DNA from 3 places in the Psychrosphaera ytuae genome. Region 2 is predicted to be linked to each of the others. Evidence: predicted binding sites of a transcription regulator. Region 2 holds the regulator's gene; each other region holds the start of a gene.
What was found. Region 2 encodes ArgR, which controls arginine synthesis, uptake and breakdown. Its sites were predicted from a motif close to ANTGAATANNTATTCANT; they were not measured.
Positions count from the first base shown of each region.

Region 1: a site for ArgR is predicted at 4,592-4,609, ahead of J1N51_RS00885 (citrate synthase). Genes of this name have one in related genera too.
Region 3: a site for ArgR is predicted at 3,688-3,705, ahead of argC (N-acetyl-gamma-glutamyl-phosphate reductase). Genes of this name have one in related genera too.

Region 1 covers NZ_CP072110.1:172,517-179,719, reverse strand. Annotated here, with positions in the region: gene sucA (2-oxoglutarate dehydrogenase E1 component) at 1-1,027, opposite strand, end outside; gene J1N51_RS00905 (succinate dehydrogenase iron-sulfur subunit) at 1,154-1,867, opposite strand; gene sdhA (succinate dehydrogenase flavoprotein subunit) at 1,886-3,652, opposite strand; gene sdhD (succinate dehydrogenase, hydrophobic membrane anchor protein) at 3,652-3,999, opposite strand; gene sdhC (succinate dehydrogenase, cytochrome b556 subunit) at 3,993-4,367, opposite strand; gene J1N51_RS00885 (citrate synthase) at 4,760-6,046, shown strand; gene J1N51_RS00880 (efflux RND transporter periplasmic adaptor subunit) at 6,290-7,203, shown strand, end outside.
Region 2 covers NZ_CP072110.1:1,555,475-1,562,677, reverse strand. Annotated here, with positions in the region: gene J1N51_RS06840 (Dyp-type peroxidase) at 84-1,007, shown strand; gene J1N51_RS06835 (SPFH domain-containing protein) at 1,095-2,030, shown strand; gene J1N51_RS06830 (NfeD family protein) at 2,040-2,495, shown strand; gene argR (transcriptional regulator ArgR) at 2,600-3,064, opposite strand; gene mdh (malate dehydrogenase) at 3,210-4,151, shown strand; gene ispB (octaprenyl diphosphate synthase) at 4,244-5,215, opposite strand; gene rplU (50S ribosomal protein L21) at 5,483-5,794, shown strand; gene rpmA (50S ribosomal protein L27) at 5,813-6,070, shown strand; gene cgtA (Obg family GTPase CgtA) at 6,223-7,203, shown strand, end outside.
Region 3 covers NZ_CP072110.1:2,427,989-2,435,191, forward strand. Annotated here, with positions in the region: gene groL (chaperonin GroEL) at 1-1,444, opposite strand, end outside; gene J1N51_RS10855 (co-chaperone GroES) at 1,479-1,769, opposite strand; gene J1N51_RS10860 (helix-turn-helix domain-containing protein) at 2,020-2,253, opposite strand; gene argE (acetylornithine deacetylase) at 2,458-3,657, opposite strand; gene argC (N-acetyl-gamma-glutamyl-phosphate reductase) at 3,788-4,852, shown strand; gene argB (acetylglutamate kinase) at 4,849-5,646, shown strand; gene J1N51_RS10880 (ornithine carbamoyltransferase) at 5,788-6,867, shown strand; gene J1N51_RS10885 (argininosuccinate synthase) at 6,910-7,203, shown strand, end outside.

The DNA of each region.
Region 1 (7,203 bases), 1.4 Mb from region 2:
GACGGTCTAAACGTGCACGAACAGATCCCATAACCACAGGGTTTACGATTTCTAAGTGAGAAGGGTTAAATGCCAACGCCAAATGAACGTTGCCACCTTCTGTAGCGAAGTCTGAAGAGTAACCTTGGTGATACTTAACGTCACCAGCTAATAAAGACGGGTCGACTTTGCCACCGAACTCTTCAAAAAGCTCACCAGATTTTTTGCCTAATACGTTAACAAGAACGTTCAAACGACCACGGTGTGCCATACCAATAACGACTTCTTTTTGACCAGAAGTACCAGCGCTGTGAATGATTTCTTTAATCATCGGTACCAGCGCATCACCACCTTCTAATGAAAAGCGTTTAGCACCAGGGAATTTTGCGCCTAAGTATTTTTCAAGACCGTCTGCCGCAACTAGGCCTTTTAAGATTCGTTTTTTGATCTTTGTATCAAATTGAGGCGTACTCTTGATTGACTCTAAGCGATTTTGAATCCAACGCTTTTCATCAGTATCGGTAATGTGCATGTATTCTGCACCGATAGAGCCGCAATACGTTTGTGTAAGTGCATCGAAAAGCTCGCCTAACGGCATTTTGTCTTTTCCGATCGCAAACGAACCGACATTAAATTCTTTGCTCTTATCAACGTCCGATAGCTCGTGATGCTCTAATGTCAACTCACGAACTTTTTCACGCTGCCAAAGCCCAAGCGGGTCTAAATTGGCGTTCTGATGTCCGCGGAATCGGAAAGCATTAATAAGTTGTAATACTTTTACTTGTTTGGCATCAGCTTCGTCGGCTGCAGATACCACTGTGCGGTCTTTAGTTTTGGCTAGTTGAGCAAACAGGTCGCGCACTTCAGAGTGTTTAGTCTCAACCGATACCCCTTCTACTTTAGGGAGGTGGTCAAAGATTTCACGCCACTCGTCAGAGACAGATGTAGGGTCATCTAAGTACAGTTCGTACATCTGCTCAACATATACCATGCTGTTAGCTGAAAGATGGGAGCTTTCTAGCCAAGTTTGCATAACACCTTCGTGCATTAGATATATATCCTTGTAAGTCGTTAAGACTATATTTTACATAAATTTAAAATAAAAAAGAGCCCTTCCAAGTAAATGAAACGACTCTTTTTTGTTAAAGATTAACCACTGGACTTTCTGCCAAGATTAAACTGACCTCTGCAATAACATTGATTTAATGTGACCAATCGCTTTGGTCGGGTTTAAGCCTTTAGGACAAACATTCACACAGTTCATGATGCCGTGGCAACGGAACACACTGAATGCGTCGTCTAAATCAGCTAATCGTTCTTCAGTCGCAGTATCACGGCTATCGATTAGGAATCGGTAAGCGTGAAGAAGGCCTGCAGGACCAATAAACTTGTCCGGGTTCCACCAGAACGACGGACATGATGTCGAACAACACGCACACAAGATACACTCGTAAAGTCCATCAAGCTTATCGCGGTCTTCAATTGATTGAAGGTGTTCACGCGCAGGTGGTTGTTTGTCATCATTAATTAAATACGGTTTTACTTTTTCGTATTGAGTGTAGAACTGAGTCATGTCAATTACAAGGTCTCGTACTACTGGAAGACCTGGTAGTGGACGAACAACAATTTTGTCGCTACCCAATGCCGATAATGGCGTAATACACGCTAGACCATTTTTACCGTTCATGTTCATGCCGTCAGAGCCACAAACACCCTCACGACAAGAGCGGCGGTAAGATAATGTAGGGTCTTGCTCTTTAATTAGGTTAAGAGCGTCCAACACCATCATGTCTTGACCTTCCTCAACTTGAAGTTGGTAGTCCTTCATGTACGGCTTGTCGTCAACGTCCGGGTTATAACGGTATATAGAGAAATTCAACGTTTTCATAATGCGTTACATACCTTCTTAGTAAGTTCGCGCTTTTGGCGGGAACGCTTCACGGTGGTTAGGTGACATGTTTACGTCACGTTTACTCATTTCTTCCGTCGTAGGATCATAGATACTGTGACATAACCAATTTTCATCGTCACGCTCTAAGTAATCTTCACGGCTGTGAGCACCACGGCTTTCTGTACGGAAGTTTGCAGCTACCGCTGTTGCGTATGCAGTTTCCATCAAGTTATCAAGTTCTAAACACTCGATACGTTGTGTATTAAACTCAGAAGAGTTATCAGAAAGTTTAGCGTGTTTTAAGCGCTCACGAATTTCTTTAAGTTCAGATAGACCTTCTGCCATCGCTTCACCTGTACGGAATACAGAGAAGTTTAATTGCATGCAGTTTTGTAGGTCTTTCTTAATTTGAACCGGATCTTCACCTTGCTTAGTAGACTCCCAGCGGTTGTAACGTTGCATTGCTTCTTCCGCGTCATCTTTTGAGTAGTTAGTAGCACCACCACCTTCACCAAGGTATTTTTCAAGGTATAGGCCAGCAGCACGACCAAATACAACTAAGTCAAGAAGTGAGTTACCACCTAGGCGGTTAGCACCGTGTACAGATACACATGCAATTTCACCTACTGCGAATAAACCTTCAACTTCTTTGAATGAGCCGTCTTCCGCTTTTGTTAATGCTTGACCATTAACATTAGTAGGAACACCACCCATCATGTAGTGACATGTTGGGATTACTGGAATTGGTTCGTCAGCTGGGTGTACGTGAGCAAATGTCTTAGACAATTCACAAACACCTGGTAAGCGTGACTCAAGCGTTTCACGACCTAAGTGGTCTAGTTTCAGCTTGATGTGTGGGCCATGTGGACCGTCACAACCACGACCTTCGCGGATTTCTGTCATCATTGCACGTGCAACAACGTCACGACCAGCAAGGTCTTTCGCGTTAGGCGCGTAGCGTTCCATGAAACGTTCGCCGTCTTTATTTAGAAGGTAACCACCTTCACCACGACAACCTTCAGTAACTAAGGTACCTGCACCAGCAATACCCGTTGGGTGGAACTGCCACATTTCCATATCTTGAAGAGCAACACCTGCACGAGCCGCCATACCAACACCGTCACCAGTGTTAATGTGTGCGTTGGTAGTAGACGCGAAAATACGACCTGCACCACCTGTTGCTAGCACAGTTGCACGAGCTTTAAAGAAAACAACCTCACCAGACTCGATGTCGATTGCCGTACAACCGATAACAGCACCGTCTTGGTTCTTAACCAGGTCTAATGCGTACCATTCGCTGTATACAGTCGTCTTGTTTTTAACATTTTGTTGGTATAACAAGTGTAAAAGAGCGTGGCCTGTACGGTCAGCTGCTGCAGCGGTACGTGCAGCTTGTTCACCACCAAAGTTCTTAGACTGACCACCGAATGGACGTTGGTAAACTTTACCGTTTTCGAAACGCGAGAAAGGTAAACCTTTGTTCTCCATTTCTAAAATTGCTTCAGGACCTGTTTTACACATGTACTCAATTGCGTCTTGGTCACCGATGTAATCAGAACCTTTAACGGTGTCGTACATGTGGAATTCCCAGTTATCTTCGTGGGCGTTACCTAAGGCAACGGTAATACCACCCTGTGCAGAAACAGTGTGTGAACGAGTTGGGAAAACTTTTGAAATCAAAGCACAAGACTGCCCTGATTCAGCAATTTGCAATGCAGCACGCATACCCGCGCCACCTGCGCCGATTACTACGGCATCAAATTCTTGAACAGATATACTCACTAGACACCCCACAGAATAAATAAGCCAGCTACAACATACGCAAGACCAATAGTATTAAGGATAAAAGTCAATACTGTGCGAGTTGCTGTGTTTTTAACGTAGTCTGTTAGTACTTGCCATAAACCGATACGAGTGTGGACCCAGATACATAATAATGTAATGAAGGTAAAGATTTTCACACCGAGGTTTGCAAACAGACCTGACCAAATTTCGTAGGTCATTTCTGGCGTTGTTAAAAAGACATATAAAATGAAAAACGTGTACGCGGTCATAATCAACGCAGTTGCACGCAACGATACGTAATCTTGTACACCGTCTCGCTTTAAAGAAGCTTGATTGATTACCATATCCATACTCCTGCTAAAATTACTGTTACTAACCAAATAGCGATTGCTAATTTAGCACTAAGGTTACCTGACTGAAGTTCTTCCCAGTGACCCATATCCATAACCATGTGACGTAAACCGCCAATGATGTGATATGAAAGTGCTGCCAGAGTACCAATTGCAACAATTTTACCGAATACACCTTGGATTAGTTCTTTTGCGAACTCAAAGCTTTCAGCAGATTGTAGAGAAATGGCCCATACTACGATTACAAATATGAGTGCGAAGAACATAGCAACACCCGTTATGCGGTGTAGAATCGACGCATTTGCCGTAGCTGGCATTGAGATAGTTGTCAGATCTAGATTTACAGGTCTTTGTTTTTTCACGATTACATGCCTATCAGAGCTGTTGTTTTTTTAGAGTATACCGATGTATTACACCGATGGATTTGTTGAGCTTTAAAATTTCTTTGTTTATTTATGTCCAAGCTCACCAAAGGCTTACTGCATACGTGTGCAGTAGTCGCAGTATATATAGCGATTTGAGATATATCAATTTCTGTTTAAATTTAACGTGTTAAAGTTGACTTTTTGACCACTTCGACACGTATAGTGAATAAAAATTAAACATTTGTGCAATTAAATTGACTTTTTACTCTACTTTAGAGTTACAATGTCGTGATTTTTTAAATGACTTACGCTTACTCTCTTTTATTTTCTTCTATACTGAAGAGCAATAAAAAAGATGAGTCCAACTACTATATATGAGGAGAACATGCATGGCAGATAAAAAGGCCACAGTTCAAGTCACAGGGCAAGAACCATTCGACTTACCAATGATGTCTGGTACAGCTGGTAACGATGTTATCGACGTACGTACTTTAGGTGCGCAAGGCGTATTTACATATGATCCAGGTTTTTTGGCCACTGCTTCATGTCAATCTAAGATCACGTTCATTGACGGTGCTAAAGGTATTCTTTTACACCGTGGCTACCCAATTGAACAATTAGCCAATGAATCATCTTACTTAGAACTTAGCTACCTGCTACTTCACGGTGAACTACCAAGTGCAGAAAAGTTAGCTGAATTCGAAGAAACAATCACACACCACACGATGGTTCACGAAAAAATTGCGACCTTCTTCCAAGGTTTCGTTGTTGACGCACACCCAATGGCAATGCTTTGTGGTGTAACTGGCGCATTATCAAGCTTCTATCACGATGACTTAGATATCACAGATCCAGAGCAACGTAAGCGCAGTGCATATCGCTTAGTAGCGAAGTTGCCTACGATTGCAGCGATGGCGTACAAGTACAGCATCGGTCAACCATTTGTTTACCCTCGCAACAACTTGTCGTACTCAGAAAACTTCTTACACATGATGTTCTCTGTACCAGCAGAAGAGTATAAAGTTAACCCTGTTCTTGCTTCGGCAATGGACAAGATCTTCATGCTTCACGCTGACCACGAGCAAAATGCTTCAACGTCTACAGTTCGTTTAGCTGGTTCTTCAGGTGCTAACCCTTATGCGTGTATCGCAGCTGGTATCGCTTCACTATGGGGCCCAGCGCACGGTGGTGCAAACGAAGCATGTTTAAACATGTTGAAGAAAATTGGTTCTGTTGATCGTATTCCAGAATTTGTTGCACGTGCAAAAGACAAATCTGACCCGTTCCGACTAATGGGCTTCGGTCACCGTGTTTACAAAAACTTCGACCCTCGTGCAAAAGTTATGCGCGACACATGTCACGAAGTTCTAGAAGCACTAAACATTAAAGATCCTCTACTAGATGTTGCTATGGAACTTGAGCGCATCGCTTTAGAAGACCCGTACTTCGTAGAGAAGAAGCTATACCCGAATGTAGACTTCTACTCAGGTATCATTCTTAAAGCTATTGGTATCCCAACAAGCATGTTTACAGTTATCTTCGCGATGTCTCGTACTGTTGGTTGGATTAGCCATTGGGACGAAATGCTTAGCGAAGAAGGCCAAAAAATTGGTCGTCCTCGTCAGCTTTACACAGGTGAAGCACAACGCGATTACGTACCAGCAGACAAGCGCTAATTTTAGCCTTGTACTATTATTAAAGCGGCTTTATAGCCGCTTTTTTTATGCCTGTTAACCAGAAGTTTATTCGTGCTTGCTGCGCTTGATGAAATCGGCCAATTATTAGTGAAAATATTAACTTTTTCGTAATTATTGAAATAGAACCTTTATTGAAATGAAATAAGTTACTGAAAATAAAGTAAATTAATATTGGCATTGGTCTTGCCACTTAAGTAAAAAATTTATAAATGGAATATTAAAATGAAAACTGACCGCTTGCACCCTCTTACCAAAGTGTCTCTTATTGCCCTAACAGTTGTTGGCTTACTCAATATTTCTGGTTGTGAAGAAGCGACCGCTTCCGTTGATAGCGAAAAAAAGCAGGAAGAAGTTATTAAAGTACCTGTTGCCGTTACGAGTTTACAACGTCAAGACATTGCCAACTACTATGCATCTAATGCCACGCTAGAAAGCCCAGCTGAAGCAGACGTGATCAGTAAGGTCCAAGGCTTAATCGAAAAAATATACGCCGAAGAAGGTGATTACGTTCGCAAAGGACAAGTATTAGCCGAATTAGACAGTGACCGGTATCAACTCGTCCTTCAACAGCGCGAAGCCGATTTACGTCAGGTTAAAAGTGAACTTGACCGTATTAACGCAGCTAAAAGTAAGAACCTTGTCAGTGCCGACCAGCTCGAAAAACTCCAATGGCGACTCGAGTCACTTGAGGCTTCTACAGAGCTCGCGCAATTGGATGTTAATGAAACAAAAATAGTCGCACCAATTAGTGGTTTTGTTTCAAAACGCTACGCCAAAGTGGGAAATCTTGTCCACCAGTACCAACACCAAAACCTTTACCATATCGTAGCTCAAGACAAACTTGAGGGCGTGTTGTTCATTCCTGAAAGCCGTTTTAAAGATATTAAATTGGACCAACCGGTTCAGCTCTCGCTTTCAGCCCTAAACAATAAGACCTTTGACGCACGTATCGCACGTATTAGCCCGGTTATCGACGCTAATAACGGAACGTTTAAAGTCGTGGTTCAAGTCGATAATAGTCAAGGTGAGTTAAAGCCAGGTATGTTCGCTGAAGTGAACATTCAATTAGGCTTACACAAAGATGCGCTGGTTGCTCCGTCAAATGCAGTCCTTTCACTCGACAACAACCATATGGT
Region 2 (7,203 bases):
AATAAATTCGAGCTTTGTTTTTTGTTCACTTTTGGCTAAATCTATTTAAAATAAAAACAAATACGGAATGCGGGTTTTTATAAATGGCGAGAGAGCAGTGGGGAATATGCAGTGAAGCAAATTTGCATGGCTTGCATTTGTTTTTTAATGCCCATGAGGGATATGAGCCTGCGATTCGTGAAGCGTTAAGTCAACTGCCGAAATTATTTGAGCAACTTGGCGATCAGTTTTCAGAAGCAATGTTTAGTGGCGTTGTTGCCATCGGCGCTAATTTTTGGTCTGAGTTGTATCCCAACAACAAGCCTAGCGGCCTAAAGCCGTTCCCTGCTATGCGTCACGAAGACAGACACATGCCAGCCGTACCGGTCGATCTGTTTTTTCAATTGCGATCTGACCGTCAAGATGTCAATTACATTGCCAGTCAAAAACTACACCAACTGTTTGGTGAAATGGTTGAGTTGATTGAGCAGGTTCCTTGTTTTAGATACCTCGATGGCCGTGACTTGACTGGCTTTGTCAAAGGCACTGCTAATGCCAAAGGTCGTAAAAGACGTGAAGTCGCTCTGGTAACAGAACCTGGACCTTTTGTCGGAGGCAGTTATTTACATGTTCAACGTTACCGACATCATCTCAATCGTTGGCAGCGCACTCCAACTGAAGAGCAAGAGCTAATCATTGGCCGTTACATAAAAGATAATGCAAAATTAGCCCCAGAAGACTTACCCGAAACAGCACATACGTTTCGTGCCAGATGCTTTAATCGCGAAGGGGAAGTTATTGAGCTATTGCGTCAGGGTATGCCCTATGGAAATCTAAATACGCAAGGTTTATTGTTTTTATCTTATTGCAAAGAGCCCGACAGTTTTGAAAAGATCTTGGCCAACATGGTGTTTGGTTCGGATGCGGGCAATTATGACCACTTACTAAATTACACGACAGCGGAAACAGGAGCTGCTTTTTTTGCGCCGTCGATAGATTACTTAGAGAATCAAGGAAACCTCGATTAACTCTGATTTATAAGCAACATTTGTAACATCACACTGGAAACAACAGGTCATTTAAAATGACCATATAACTATAAAGAAGGAACTACCATGAGTGAACTACTAAACATGGTGCTGTCATTTGAATTTGCAGCTCTAGTTTTGGTTATCGTGTTACTAAAGTCTTCAATAAAGTTTGTCCCGCAAAACAGGGCTTACGTCATTGAACGATTTGGTAAATTTAATAAAACGATTGAAGCCGGTCTCAACTTCATCGTGCCATTTATCGACGTCGTTGCATACGATCGCTCGTTGAAAGAACAAGCTATTGATGTGCCAGGCCAATCTGCAATTACTAGAGATAATATCTCGTTAATTGTCGATGGCGTGTTGTATTTCCGCGTTTTGGATCCTTACAAAGCCTCTTACGGTGTAGACGACTATGTGTTTGCTGTTATTCAGTTAGCTCAAACTACTATGCGAAGCGAAATCGGTAAGATGGAATTAGACAAAACGTTCGAAGAACGTGATTCTTTGAATACCAATATCGTCTCTTCGATCAATGAAGCCTCTGCGCCATGGGGTGTTCAGGTGTTGCGTTACGAAATCAAAGATATTGTGCCACCATCTTCTGTTATGGAAGCGATGGAGCGCCAGATGAAAGCTGAGCGTGAAAAGCGTGCACAAGTTTTGGAATCAGAAGGTGACCGCCAAGCAGCAATCAATGTTGCAGAAGGTGAAAAACAAGCACAGGTTTTGGCCGCGGAAGCTGAAAAAGCAGAACAAATCTTAAAAGCTGAAGGTGAAGCTCAAGCAATTATGCAAGTCGCCGCTGCACAGGCAGAAGCGTTAGAGCTAGTTGGTAATGTAGCTAAAACTGAGCAAGGTCAAAAAGCGATTCAACTTGATCTTGCAACTAAAGCGATTGAAGCTAAACAAGCCATTGCGAAAGAATCTTCAGTGGTTCTTCTACCAGATGGTTCAACGGATGCATCTAGTGTAGTCGCACAAGCGATGACCATTATTGACACTCTGAATAAGAAGTAGGAGGGCGGTATGTGGATTTTTGATGATACTGCGCAAATCCTAATGGCGATAGGGATACTTATGGCCGTTGTCGATATCGTTATCCTTGGATTTGCGACGTTCTTTTTAACCTTAATTGGCTTGGCGGTGTTAACAACGGGTTTGTTATTAAACTTCGGTATCTTTACTGATACTTGGGCTAATATTTTAATCTCAATTGCGGTTCTTTCTGCATTGTATACTGCGCTGTTATGGAAGCCATTAAGTCGTCTGCAACAAGACAGCAAACCACAAACGGTGAAATCAGATTTGATAGGTCACCAGTTTGTTTTAGAAACCGATGTTACCTCAGTACACCCTGGTATGTATTTGTACTCAGGAGTAAATTGGAAAATCGAAGCGGATTCTGATTTAACGGCGGGTGCTAAAGTCGAAGTGATAGAAGTACAAGTCGGAACAATGAAAGTGGCTCCTGTTACTGAGTAATGACAAAAGGTCATAACTATCAAATGGCTTCAAAAAAACAAAAAGGTCTCAATGTAAATTGAGACCTTTTTATTTCTTTTAAATTAGATTTTATTAGTTATCTATTAAACTGTTTCGAATAGGGCTTTTACATTTTCTAATGTGTGCTCGATTTCGCTAACTTTTAAAGGTGCGATAAAAATCGTGTCATCACCGGCGATGGTACCTAGCACGCCTTCAGCCTTACCAACTGAATCTAACAAACGAGCAATTAATTGAGCCGCACCTGGGCTAGTTTTGATGATGACCATAGCTTCGTTGTGATTAACGTCCAACACCAATTGTCGTAATGGACTCTTTGCCGTTGGCATGCCTAATTCAGCAGGCAAACAGTAAACCATTTCTTGTTTGGCGTTGCGAGTTCGTACCGCACCGAAACGGGTTAACATTCTAGAAACTTTTGACTGACTGACGTTATCAAAACCAAGGGCTTTCAACGCATCTACGATGTCACTTTGTGAACCGAAGCGTTCTTCGTTCAAAATGTCTTTAAATGCTTTGATCAGGGCGTCTTGTTTGTTTTGACTCATTGTATTTTTTCCTTGCCAGTCTTTTAGGCGGAATTTTAAAGCATTTCGCCATATAATACTAATTGCGAATTGAGTTTAGCTGGATAATTGAGTATGGTTGCCGGCAAATTTCACTTCTGAATCATTCTTTAAATTGGAGATTAATATGAAAGTAGCAGTGTTAGGTGCCGCTGGTGGTATCGGTCAGGCTTTATCTTTATTACTAAAAACTCAGTTACCTGCGGGTTCTGAATTATCGCTATATGACGTAGCTCCAGTCGTTCCAGGTGTTGCTGTTGATCTAAGCCACATCCCTACTCAAGTAAAAGTAGAAGGTTTTGGTAAGGACGACCTAGAAAAAGCATTAACGGGTGCTGACATTGTATTAATCCCAGCGGGTGTACCTCGTAAGCCAGGTATGGATCGTTCGGATCTATTCAACATCAACGCAGGTATCGTTAAGACTTTGGTTGAAGGCTGTGCGGACTTCTGTCCAGAAGCATGCATTAGCATCATCACTAACCCTGTTAACACTACAGTTGCAATTGCTGCTGAAACGCTAAAAGCAAAAGGCAAGTACAACCCAGCTAAATTATTCGGTGTTACGACTCTAGACGTAATCCGCGCCGAAACGTTTGTTGCTGAAGCAAAAGGCCTTAACTGTGAAGACATCGTTGTTCCAGTTATCGGTGGTCACAGTGGCACAACTATTCTTCCTCTTCTTTCTCAAGTTGAAGGTGTTGAGTTCACTCAAGAAGAAATCGAAAAACTAACTCACCGTATCCAAAACGCGGGTACTGAAGTTGTTGAAGCAAAAGCTGGTGGCGGTTCTGCAACACTTTCAATGGGTCTAGCGGCTGCGCGTTTCTGCTTGAGCCTAGTTGACGCATTAAACGGTGAAGAAGATGTATTCGAATTCACATACGTTGAAGGTGACGGTTCTGACGCTCGTTTCTTTGCACAACCAGTTCTTTTAGGTAAAGACGGTGTTAAAGAAATCTTTGATTACGGCGAACTAAGCGACTACGAAGCTAAGTGTAAAGCAGAGATGCTTGACGGCCTTCGTGGCGACATCACTTTAGGTGAAGAGTTCGTTAACGGCCAATAATCGTAGGCAGTAAACTAAAAAAGCACCTTAGGGTGCTTTTTTTGTGTCTTCGATTTGATGATTAAAAAGAAGCGAGTTGAGCCAAAGTGTTGTTAGGCCGAGCGATGGACCGCAACGTGAGCAAGACTGATTAGCGCTTGTTTAAATTCATTGTCCGGGATCACGCCCAACGCCTCTATTGCCTTGTCGGCTTCCTTTTCAGCTTGTTGACGTGTGTATTCAAGCGATCCAGTTTGTTTCATGACAGATAAGATATGATCTAAATGATCCATGCCATTGGCATTTTCGATCGCACTGCGGATCAAAGCCGCATTTTCAGGATCCGTATTCCACATAGCATATAGAAGAGGTAATGTCGGTTTGCCTTCGGCTAGGTCATCACCCACGTTTTTACCCATATCATCGGCATCTGATGTGTAATCCATCACATCATCAATTAACTGAAATGCAGTACCTAAGTGCATGCCGTATAATTGCATCGCTTTTTCGGTTTCTTCATTTGATCCTGAAATGATCGCGGCAAGTTGTGTGGCCGCTTCAAATAACCGAGCCGTTTTGCCATAAATCACATCAAAGTAGCTTTTTTCTGTCGTATCAGGATCGTTGCAGTTCATCAACTGCAGAACTTCGCCTTCTGAGATCGTATTTGTTGCATCAGCAAGAATCTTCATCACTCGCATCGAGTCCAACGTAACCATCATTTGGAACGAACGGGTATACAAAAAGTCGCCAACCAAAACACTGGCTTGATTACCAAAAACAGCATTTGCAGTTTCTTTACCTCGACGCATTGTTGACTCGTCAACAACATCATCGTGTAGAAGGGTTGCAGTATGGATAAACTCAATAATGGCGGCGAGAGTGTGGTGTTGTTCACCTTGATAACCTAGTGCGCGTGCAGCTAGTACAGTGAGCATAGGTCTGATGCGTTTTCCGCCACTGTTGACGATATACATGCCAAGTTGGTTGATAAGCGCAACGTCGGAGTTGAGCTGATCGCCTATGCACTTGTTTACGCTTTGCATATCTTCGGCAGCAAGTTCAATGATTTGTTTAGTATCCATGTACAGCTGTTTAGTCAATTGCCAATCGGAATGGTTGCGGAGTTTACCTGACAAACCCCAAAAGCCAAAATTTAATCGTAAAAACTCCGGTAAAATACCGATAAAACGGCATGAACTTGTGGTACTTTATGAACCTGTTACAGAAAGGTTTAAAATTTATTAAATTAACGCCAAATTAGTCTTGCTAAAAGCGGGGAAGTGCTTTAGAATTCGCGCCCTGTTTTACAGAATTAATTTGTGCGAAGAGCGCACAGGAGACGGAGTAATATGTACGCGGTATTCCAAAGTGGTGGTAAACAACACCGTGTTGCTGAAGGCCAAACCATTCGTCTAGAAAAACTTGACGTAGAAACTGGTTCTACAGTTGAGTTTGATCAGGTGTTATTAGTTGCTAACGGTGACGACGTAAAAGTTGGTGCACCATTAGTAGCTGGCGGTAAGGTTTCAGCTGAAGTTGTTTCTCACGGTCGTGGTGAGAAGGTTAAAATCGTTAAATTTAAACGTCGTAAGCATTCACGTAAGCAAGCGGGCCATCGTCAATGGTTCACTGAAGTGAAGATTACTGGCATTAACGCTTAATAAAGAAGGTACTTTAATATGGCACATAAAAAGGCTGGTGGTAGTACTCGAAACGGTCGTGATTCAGAAAGCAAACGTTTAGGTGTTAAGCGTTTTGGTGGCGAATCAGTATTGGCTGGTAACATTATCGTTCGTCAACGTGGTACTAAGTTCCACGCTGGTCAAAACGTAAGCATGGGTCGTGACCACACGTTGTTCGCGACTGCTGGCGGTAAAGTTAAGTTCGATACTAAAGGTCCACTTAACCGTAAATACGTAAGCATCGTTGCTGAATAAGTTTAACGAAAGTTACAATTTGAAACCCCGCTTATTGCGGGGTTTTTTATTTCCCCAATTCCATATTAGTAGCAGACTGGCAGTCTAGTCACTTCAGTCATATAGTTACTAGTATTGTTACACGTGTTCCAACCCAAAGAGTTAGTAGTCGAATGAAATTTGTTGATGAAGTTGAAATTAAAGTCGAAGCCGGTGATGGTGGTAATGGTGCCTCGTCTTTTCGTCGCGAAAAATACGTCCCAAAAGGTGGCCCAGATGGTGGCGACGGCGGTGATGGCGGTGACGTTTTCCTAGTCGCAGATGAAGGTTTAAATACCCTAATTGACTACCGCTTTGAACGCTTTCATAAAGCTCAGCGTGGCGAAAACGGGATGGGACGCAATTGTACAGGTTCTCGTGGTGAGGACTGCTTGTTGTCGGTTCCTGTCGGAACACGCGCTCGTGACATCGACACTGGTGAAGTGATTGGTGATCTACTTAAACACGGTCAGAAGTTACTAGTTGCTAAGGGTGGTTATCACGGTTTGGGTAACACGCGTTTTAAAAGCAGTGTAAACAGAGCGCCACGCCAAAAGACCAATGGCACGCCAGGTGAAGTTCGCAACTTACAACTAGAGTTATTATTGTTAGCCGATGTGGGTATGTTAGGTCTACCAAACGCTGGTAAATCGACTTTTATTCGCTCTGTGTCAGCTGCTAAACCAAAGGTAGCGGACTACCCATTTACAACGCTTGTACCTAACCTTGGCGTTGTCCGCGCTGGTAATTCATTCGTTGTTGCTGATATTCCCGGTTTGATCGAAGGTGCCGCAGATGGCGCTGGTTTGGGTATTCGTTTCTTGCGCCATTTAGAGCGTTGCCGAGTACTGCTTCATTTAGTCGATATTATGCCGGTTGATGGCTCTGATCCTGTAGAAAATGCTAAAGTGATCGTAAGTGAACTTGAGCAATACAGTGAAAAGCTAGCAGAAAAGCCACGCTGGTTAGTATTTAACAAAATCGACTTGCTACCTGAAGATGAAGCAAATGAGCGCTGTAAAGAAATTGCAGAGCAGCTAGGTTGGGAAGGTCCAATTTATCAAATTTCAGCGTCACAAGGTTTAAATACTAAAGATCTTTGTAACGATCTTTCT
Region 3 (7,203 bases), 870 kb from region 2:
TTGCAGCGTTGTAACCAAAGTTACCTTCGCCTTCTTTAACCTTGTTAACAACTACTGATGACTCGTCGCCAGAGTTGAACGCGATTTGACGAAGCGGTGCTTCCATCGCACGAAGTGCAATCTTGATACCGTGAGTTTGGTCTTCGTTGTCACCTTTAAGATCAGCAATCTTAGCCGCAACACGAACTAGTGCTGTACCACCACCTGCAACGATACCTTCTTGAACCGCTGCGCGAGTTGCGTGTAGTGCATCGTCAACGCGGTCTTTTTTCTCTTTCATTTCAACTTCTGTTGCTGCACCAACTTTAATCACTGCAACACCGCCAGATAGTTTAGCTAGACGCTCTTGAAGTTTTTCTTTGTCGTAGTCAGACGTTGACTCTTCGATTTGTGCTTTGATTTGTGCAACGCGGCCATCAATGCCTTCTTGCTCACCGGCACCGTCGATAACCGTTGTGTCATCTTTAGTGATAACAACGCGCTTAGCAGTACCTAGGTCTTCTAGCTGAGCTTTTTCTAGCTCCATGCCAATCTCTTCTGAGATAACTGTTGCACCAGTAAGGATAGCGATGTCTTGTAACATTGCTTTACGACGGTCACCAAAACCAGGAGCTTTTACTGCAGAAACTTTAACGATACCGCGCATGTTGTTAACAACTAATGTTGCTAATGCTTCGCCTTCTAGATCTTCAGCGATGATAAGAAGTGGTTTACCCGCTTTTGCAACAGCTTCTAACGTAGGAAGTAATTCACGGATGTTAGAGATTTTTTTATCAACCAATAAGATGAATGGGTTGTCTAGTTCAACCGTGCCATTTTCTTGGTTAGTGATGAAGTAAGGAGATAGGTAACCGCGGTCAAACTGCATACCTTCAACTACGTCAAGTTCAGTTTCAAGTGCTTGGCCTTCTTCAACTGTGATAACGCCTTCTTGACCAACGCGTTCCATCGCTTCAGCGATGATGTTACCGATTTCTGCATCAGAGTTTGCAGAGATAGTGCCTACTTGAGCAATTGCTTTTGAGTCTGCACAAGGTACAGATAATTCTTTTAGCTCTTCGATTGCCGCTTTAACCGCTTTGTCGATACCGCGCTTAAGATCCATTGGGTTCATCTCAGCGGCAACTGCTTTGATACCTTCGTTGATAATAGCTTGCGCTAAAACAGTTGCGGTAGTTGTACCGTCACCGGCTTCATCATTGGCTTTAGAAGCAACTTCTTTAACCATCTGTGCGCCCATGTTTTCAAACTTGTCTTCAAGCTCGATTTCTTTTGCAACAGATACACCGTCTTTAGTGATCGTTGGGCCACCAAATGATTTATCTAAAACGACGTTACGACCTTTTGGACCTAACGTGACTTTAACTGCGTCTGCTAAGATGTTCACACCCGCTAACATTTTTACGCGAGCGTCATTACCAAATTTTACGTCTTTAGCTGCCATGATATTTGATTCCTATTGTTCGAGTAAAAGGGGATTATTCTACGATTGCTAAGATGTCTGATTCAGACATGATTAGCACTTCTTGGCCGTCAAGCTTTTCTGTTTTGACGCCGTACCCTTCGCTAAAGATAACTGTGTCGCCAACTTTAACGTCTAAAGGACGAACGTCACCGTTTTCTAAAATACGACCGTTACCAACTGCAATGACTTCACCGCGAGTCGACTTTTCTGCTGCAGATCCAGTCAGAACAATGCCGCCTGCTGATTTGGTTTCTTGCTCGTTGCGCTTAACGATTAAGCGGTCGTGTAGAGGACGAATGCTCATTGGTCATTATCTCCGATATATGTGTGTTTATAATGAGCCACGCACAGTGCGTGACAAACTAAAATCTTTGTGTGCTTGTATATAGGGGTGGGAACACAGAATCCAAGTCTGGACGAATAAATTTTTTTAAAATTTTTTGGAATAATTTTAGAGGTATCAAGAATGAACGCCGTTTATAACAAGATGCATAATTTTAGCGGCTTTACGGAGTATGTATGGTTACTGATAACGAGGCGTAACAATACACCGACTACTTTTTGATGTATTCGTATACTTCTTTAATATCGTAGTGGCCAAGCGCCTCGCAAATTTCGACAGTTTCGACAAAGTCGAGTTTGCGTTCACCACGTTCGTATTTAGAGACATAGCTTTGCGGTCGGTCTAGACGTTTCGCGAGTTCTTCTTGAGATAAGCCTGACTCTTTGCGAATGTCTTTGAGGAATTGCCGAAAGCGCTGTTGTCTTTCATCCCAGATTCGGTTCATGGCGCAACGATAAACCTGAGCTACAAATATCCCATTTTGGGATATTTTCGTTGCGATAGCCGCATTTATCTTTTATCGTGGGGTTATTGCTTTTGTTGGGCTTTAGTTAAAACAACAGCAATATAAATGGTCAAATAAAAGCGCGTGAAGAGTTGAGGTATGTCCTTTACTTGTTACGCGCTTTTTTTGCTTTAAGGCCAATATTTACAAACAAACTTTTTTGATCAGCTTTGTCAGCATGTCTTGGGTAGGATTGATCTGATCAAATGCCAAAAACTCATTGGGTTGGTGCGCTTGATGGATGGAGCCTGGGCCAAATACCCACGTTTGAGCGCCGACGGATTGGATAAAAGGGGCCTCCGTACAGTAGTCTACGGCACAACAGGACTTTCCAGCAATTTCTTCAAGTACGTGACTGAAGTTTTGGTGTTCGACATCAAGCTGCTGAAAACTAGGACAGGGTAAGTGCAATGCGTCCACGGTGATTCGCTCGGGATGTTTTAACTGTAGAGGTTTTAAAGTATTTTCTAACAACAGCAATAAGTCTTTGTCTTGTAATCCAGGCAATGCTCGCATATCAATATCTAAATAACACTCTCCACAAATTCGGTTGGCGTTGTCTCCGCCTTTAATCGCGCCAAAGTTGAGAGTGGGGTAGTCGGTTTCAAACTGTTGATTAGTAAATGACTGCATTAAGTTTGACTTTAGGTGCTGTAATTCTCGGATCACAGCGGCCATGATTTCTATGGCGTTGACGCCTAAGTGAGGCTTGCTTGAATGCCCCGATTGGCCACGGACCGAAATCCGATGAGACATATGGCCTTTATGCATATTAACAGGTTGAAGCTCTGTCGGTTCACCTATGATAGCCACGTCTGGTTTTATAAGTTGTTGCTCGGCAAACAAACGGGCACCGGCCATGGTGGTTTCTTCGTCGGCAGTTGCCAATATATATAGTGGTTTTTTTAGTTTTTTATGTTGGTTCGATTCGACAAGTGATTTACATGCTTCCAAGATAAAAGCAAAAAAGCCTTTCATGTCACAGGTGCCGAGGCCATAGAAGCGTTCGTTATCTTCCTTGATGACAAACGGATCGGTATCCCAACGTAATTCGTCGTAGGGCACAGTGTCTGAATGTCCAGAGAGAAGTAAGCCACCTTCGCCGTTACCTAATTTAGCCAGTAAATTGTATTTGGGCTTAAGCACTTCATCACAATGACTGACAACCTGCTCTATTTTAATTTCAAAGCCCAGTGTCTCGAACCAGCTAGACAATGTATCTATGAGAGGTTTGTTGGATTGATCCCAGCTGATTAACGAAGAGCTGATCGATGGTGTGGCAATGAGTTCAGTCATGGCCTGTTTGAACGATGGCAAAGATTTTTGTGTTTGAGAATAAGTCATAAAATTTTAACAAAATAATTATGTTGATTTATTGCATAATAATTCATGTGGTGTTACTTTTCTATCATTAGTATAAATAATCTAATTTTTCTAATTGAATAATTTTTCAGTTTTTTGTGGATTGATATAAATGTCGGTGTCGAAGGTAGCAATAATTGGTGCAAGTGGTTATGTAGGAGCTGAGCTGGTGGGTCTTTTGACTCGTCACCCCTATGTGTCATTACGCGACCTTGTCGTATCCGAACACAGTGATTCCGACGCGAGACCTTTCTCCGAGTTGCATGCTCGGTGGCAGGGGATATGTGATGTACCCCTGCAATCTTTTTCGCGTCAATGGTTCGACTCGGCGGTAGTGGATTTAGACGCGGTATTTTTAGCGACACCTCATGAGTTTGCTGCGACGTGGGCGGGAGAGTTTTTAGTACATGGTGTAAAGGTTTTTGATCTCTCGGCCGCATTTCGTTTGAACAGCCCTGATTTATACATTAATCATTATGGTTTTGAGCATCAATATCCCAAGTTACTTAAAGAAGCTTGTTATGGCCTAGCGGAATGGCTACATGAAGATGTTACTGAACAGACCCTTTTTGCCCTACCTGGGTGTTACCCCACCGCTAGTCTATTGGCCTTAAAACCGCTAGCTCACTGCCAACTAAACCAATCCGGATTAATCGTGGTCAACGGTACGAGTGGTGTAAGTGGGGCAGGAAGAAATGCAAACCTAGCGACGAGCTTCAATGAAGTGAGCTTAAGGCCTTACCAAATATTACAACACAGACATCAACCTGAGATCAGTCAAGAGGCTGGAGCACCGGTTGTATTTAATCCTCATTTGGCGCCATTTAAAAGAGGGCTACTCGCTACCGTGACATTGCAATTAAAGTCGCACGTTAGCGAACAGGATGTCACTCAGGCGTATGCCAATGCGTACGATAAGACCCCACTGGTTAGATTAAAAAAACAGTGGCCACAAATTGATGATGTGACCTTTACGCCATTTGCGGATCTCCATTGGCAGTTTGACGATTTGTCTAAAACACTGGTTGTCTGTGTCGCGATTGATAATTTGCTCAAAGGGGCGGCTTCTCAAGCCGTTCAGTGTTTTAACTTGTCATTGGGGCTGCCAAGTGAATTCAGCCTCATTACTGACAACTGGCAGGCCGTTACAGACCCAAAAGGAGTGGCGCTAGCATGACAAACATAAGCCCTATCGTCATTAAAATTGGAGGTGCGATCCTGACTCGCACTGGTGCTTTATTAAAGCTGGCAGAAACACTCAAAACCTTAAAACACGAATACCCTAGCTTACCGGTGGTGTTGGTTCACGGCGGTGGTGTGACGGTCGATGAAATGCTCAACCAAGCTGGGTTTGTGACTGAAAAACAAAATGGCGCACGTATTACGCCTCAAGAACATATGCCAATTATCACCGGTGCTCTGGCCGGTCACGTTAACAAAACAGTTGTGAGTCAATTCCATCAATCCGGATTAAATGCCGTTGGCATTTCCCTGTTTGATGGAGGGATGACTCGCTGTGAATTGAATCCATTAAATATTGGTCACGTTGGCGTACCAGAAGCTCAAGACTCAACCTTACTAAAGTTGTTGTTGGCGTCTGGTTTTTTACCCGTCATCTCTTCCATTGGATGTTTGGATAACGGTGAATTGGTTAACCTCAACGCAGATGATGCCGCTGTTGAAGTCTGCAAGTTACTCGACGGTGAGTTACTTTTATTAACCGACGTTAACGGTGTAATGGATGGTAATGGTCAGTTTTTATCAAGCCTAACCGAAACGGATGCACTCCAACTCATTAGTAACGGCGTTATCTCTGGTGGCATGACCATAAAGATAACCGCAGCGTTTCAGGCTGCAAATCAACTCCGACGAACCATCGCGGTTGCCAGTTGGGAATCGCCAGAGCAAATCTTAACTTTGTTATCTGGCCAAACCATAGGTACCCGCATTATCCCAAGCCAACACGGCTAAAGGTATGAGCCCGCTGTCTTTACGGAGACCTTAAACGGCTCATTCAACATTATTTTTGTAGCCAGTGATGTCTTCTTTGATGTCGCTGAGCTCTAGTGCGACTCAAATTTAAGTGAATTTATTATGCAAACACTTCATCAGATGCGTCATTTTGTCGCGGATCATCAACTGACTCAAAGCCAGTTACTCAGTTTTATTGACCTAGCCAAAACGGTCAAAGCAGAACCCGAAAAGTTCAGCTCAGTATTGGCGGGCAAAACCATTGCAATGTTATTTGAAAAACCATCCTTGCGCACCATGGTGAGCTTTGAGGTCGGGATCAAAAAGCTCGGTGGCCACGCAATTAACCTTGGTCAACAAAACGGAAAGCTAGGCGAACGCGAGCGGACTAAAGATTATGCCAAAAACTTATCTTGTTTTGTCGATGGTATTGTTGCACGTGTGTTTGAACACGAGGCCATATTGGAATTAGCTGACGAAGGCTCAGTGCCTGTGGTCAATGCCTTGTGTGATTGGTACCACCCTTGTCAGGGACTGGCGGATTTTGTCACGCTATCGGAGTACTACCCGGATTTGTCGAAAGTTCGTTTAGCGTATGTAGGTGACAGCAACAACGTATCTAATTCTTTAATGACCCTAGCGGCAACACTGGGCATGGACTTTACCTTGATCTGCCCGGAAGGACATGAACCTGCACCCCACATTGTCGAGCAAACAGAGTTTTTGTATCAAGAAGTCAATGCGGGCAATGGCAAGGGAAAACTGACGATTAGCCATGATCTGACGTACCTAAATCGACAAGAAGGTCAACAAGATGTGATTTATACCGACACCTGGATTTCAATGGGGGGCGAGTTAGATACGCAATCAAACGCATACAAAACTTTGATGGCTAAATTTGCGCCTTATCAAGTTAACCATAAGCTCATGCAAAGATCTGGTGCAACCAAAGTGATGCACTGCCAACCTGCTCACTTGGAGCAAGAAATTACCACTGAGTTATTTGACGATGCGAATAAATCGATTGTTTTTCAGCAGGCAGAAAATCGTTTGTGGGCACAGTGCGCCGTTTTAGTTTCGATATTTTCACCCAAGCTAGCACTTTTTAACCAAACCCATTCAGACCAGAACTACACAAAGCAAACAGCGACAGAACCGTCATCCTCGGAGCCGACATTGTCGATGCTGACTAAGAGTTCCAGCACCCCGCTTAGTGTGTAGTAACCATAAGAATTTATTTAGAATTTTATTAAGGATTTAATCGTGGCGTTATCATCAAAAACCAGTTTTAAAAAAGTATTACTCGCCTACTCGGGTGGCTTAGATACCTCTGCCATCATTCCATGGCTTAAAGAAACCTACGACAATTGTGAAGTTGTTGCATTTTGTGCCGATGTTGGTCAAGGCGATGAAGAGCTGATCGGAATAAAAGACAAAGCTATCGCCTCTGGTGCAAGCGACTGTATTGTCGCTGATTTAAAAGAAGAATTTGTTAAAGATTATATTTTTCCGATTTTAAAAACAGGCGCAGTCTACGAAGGGCAATATTTATTAGGC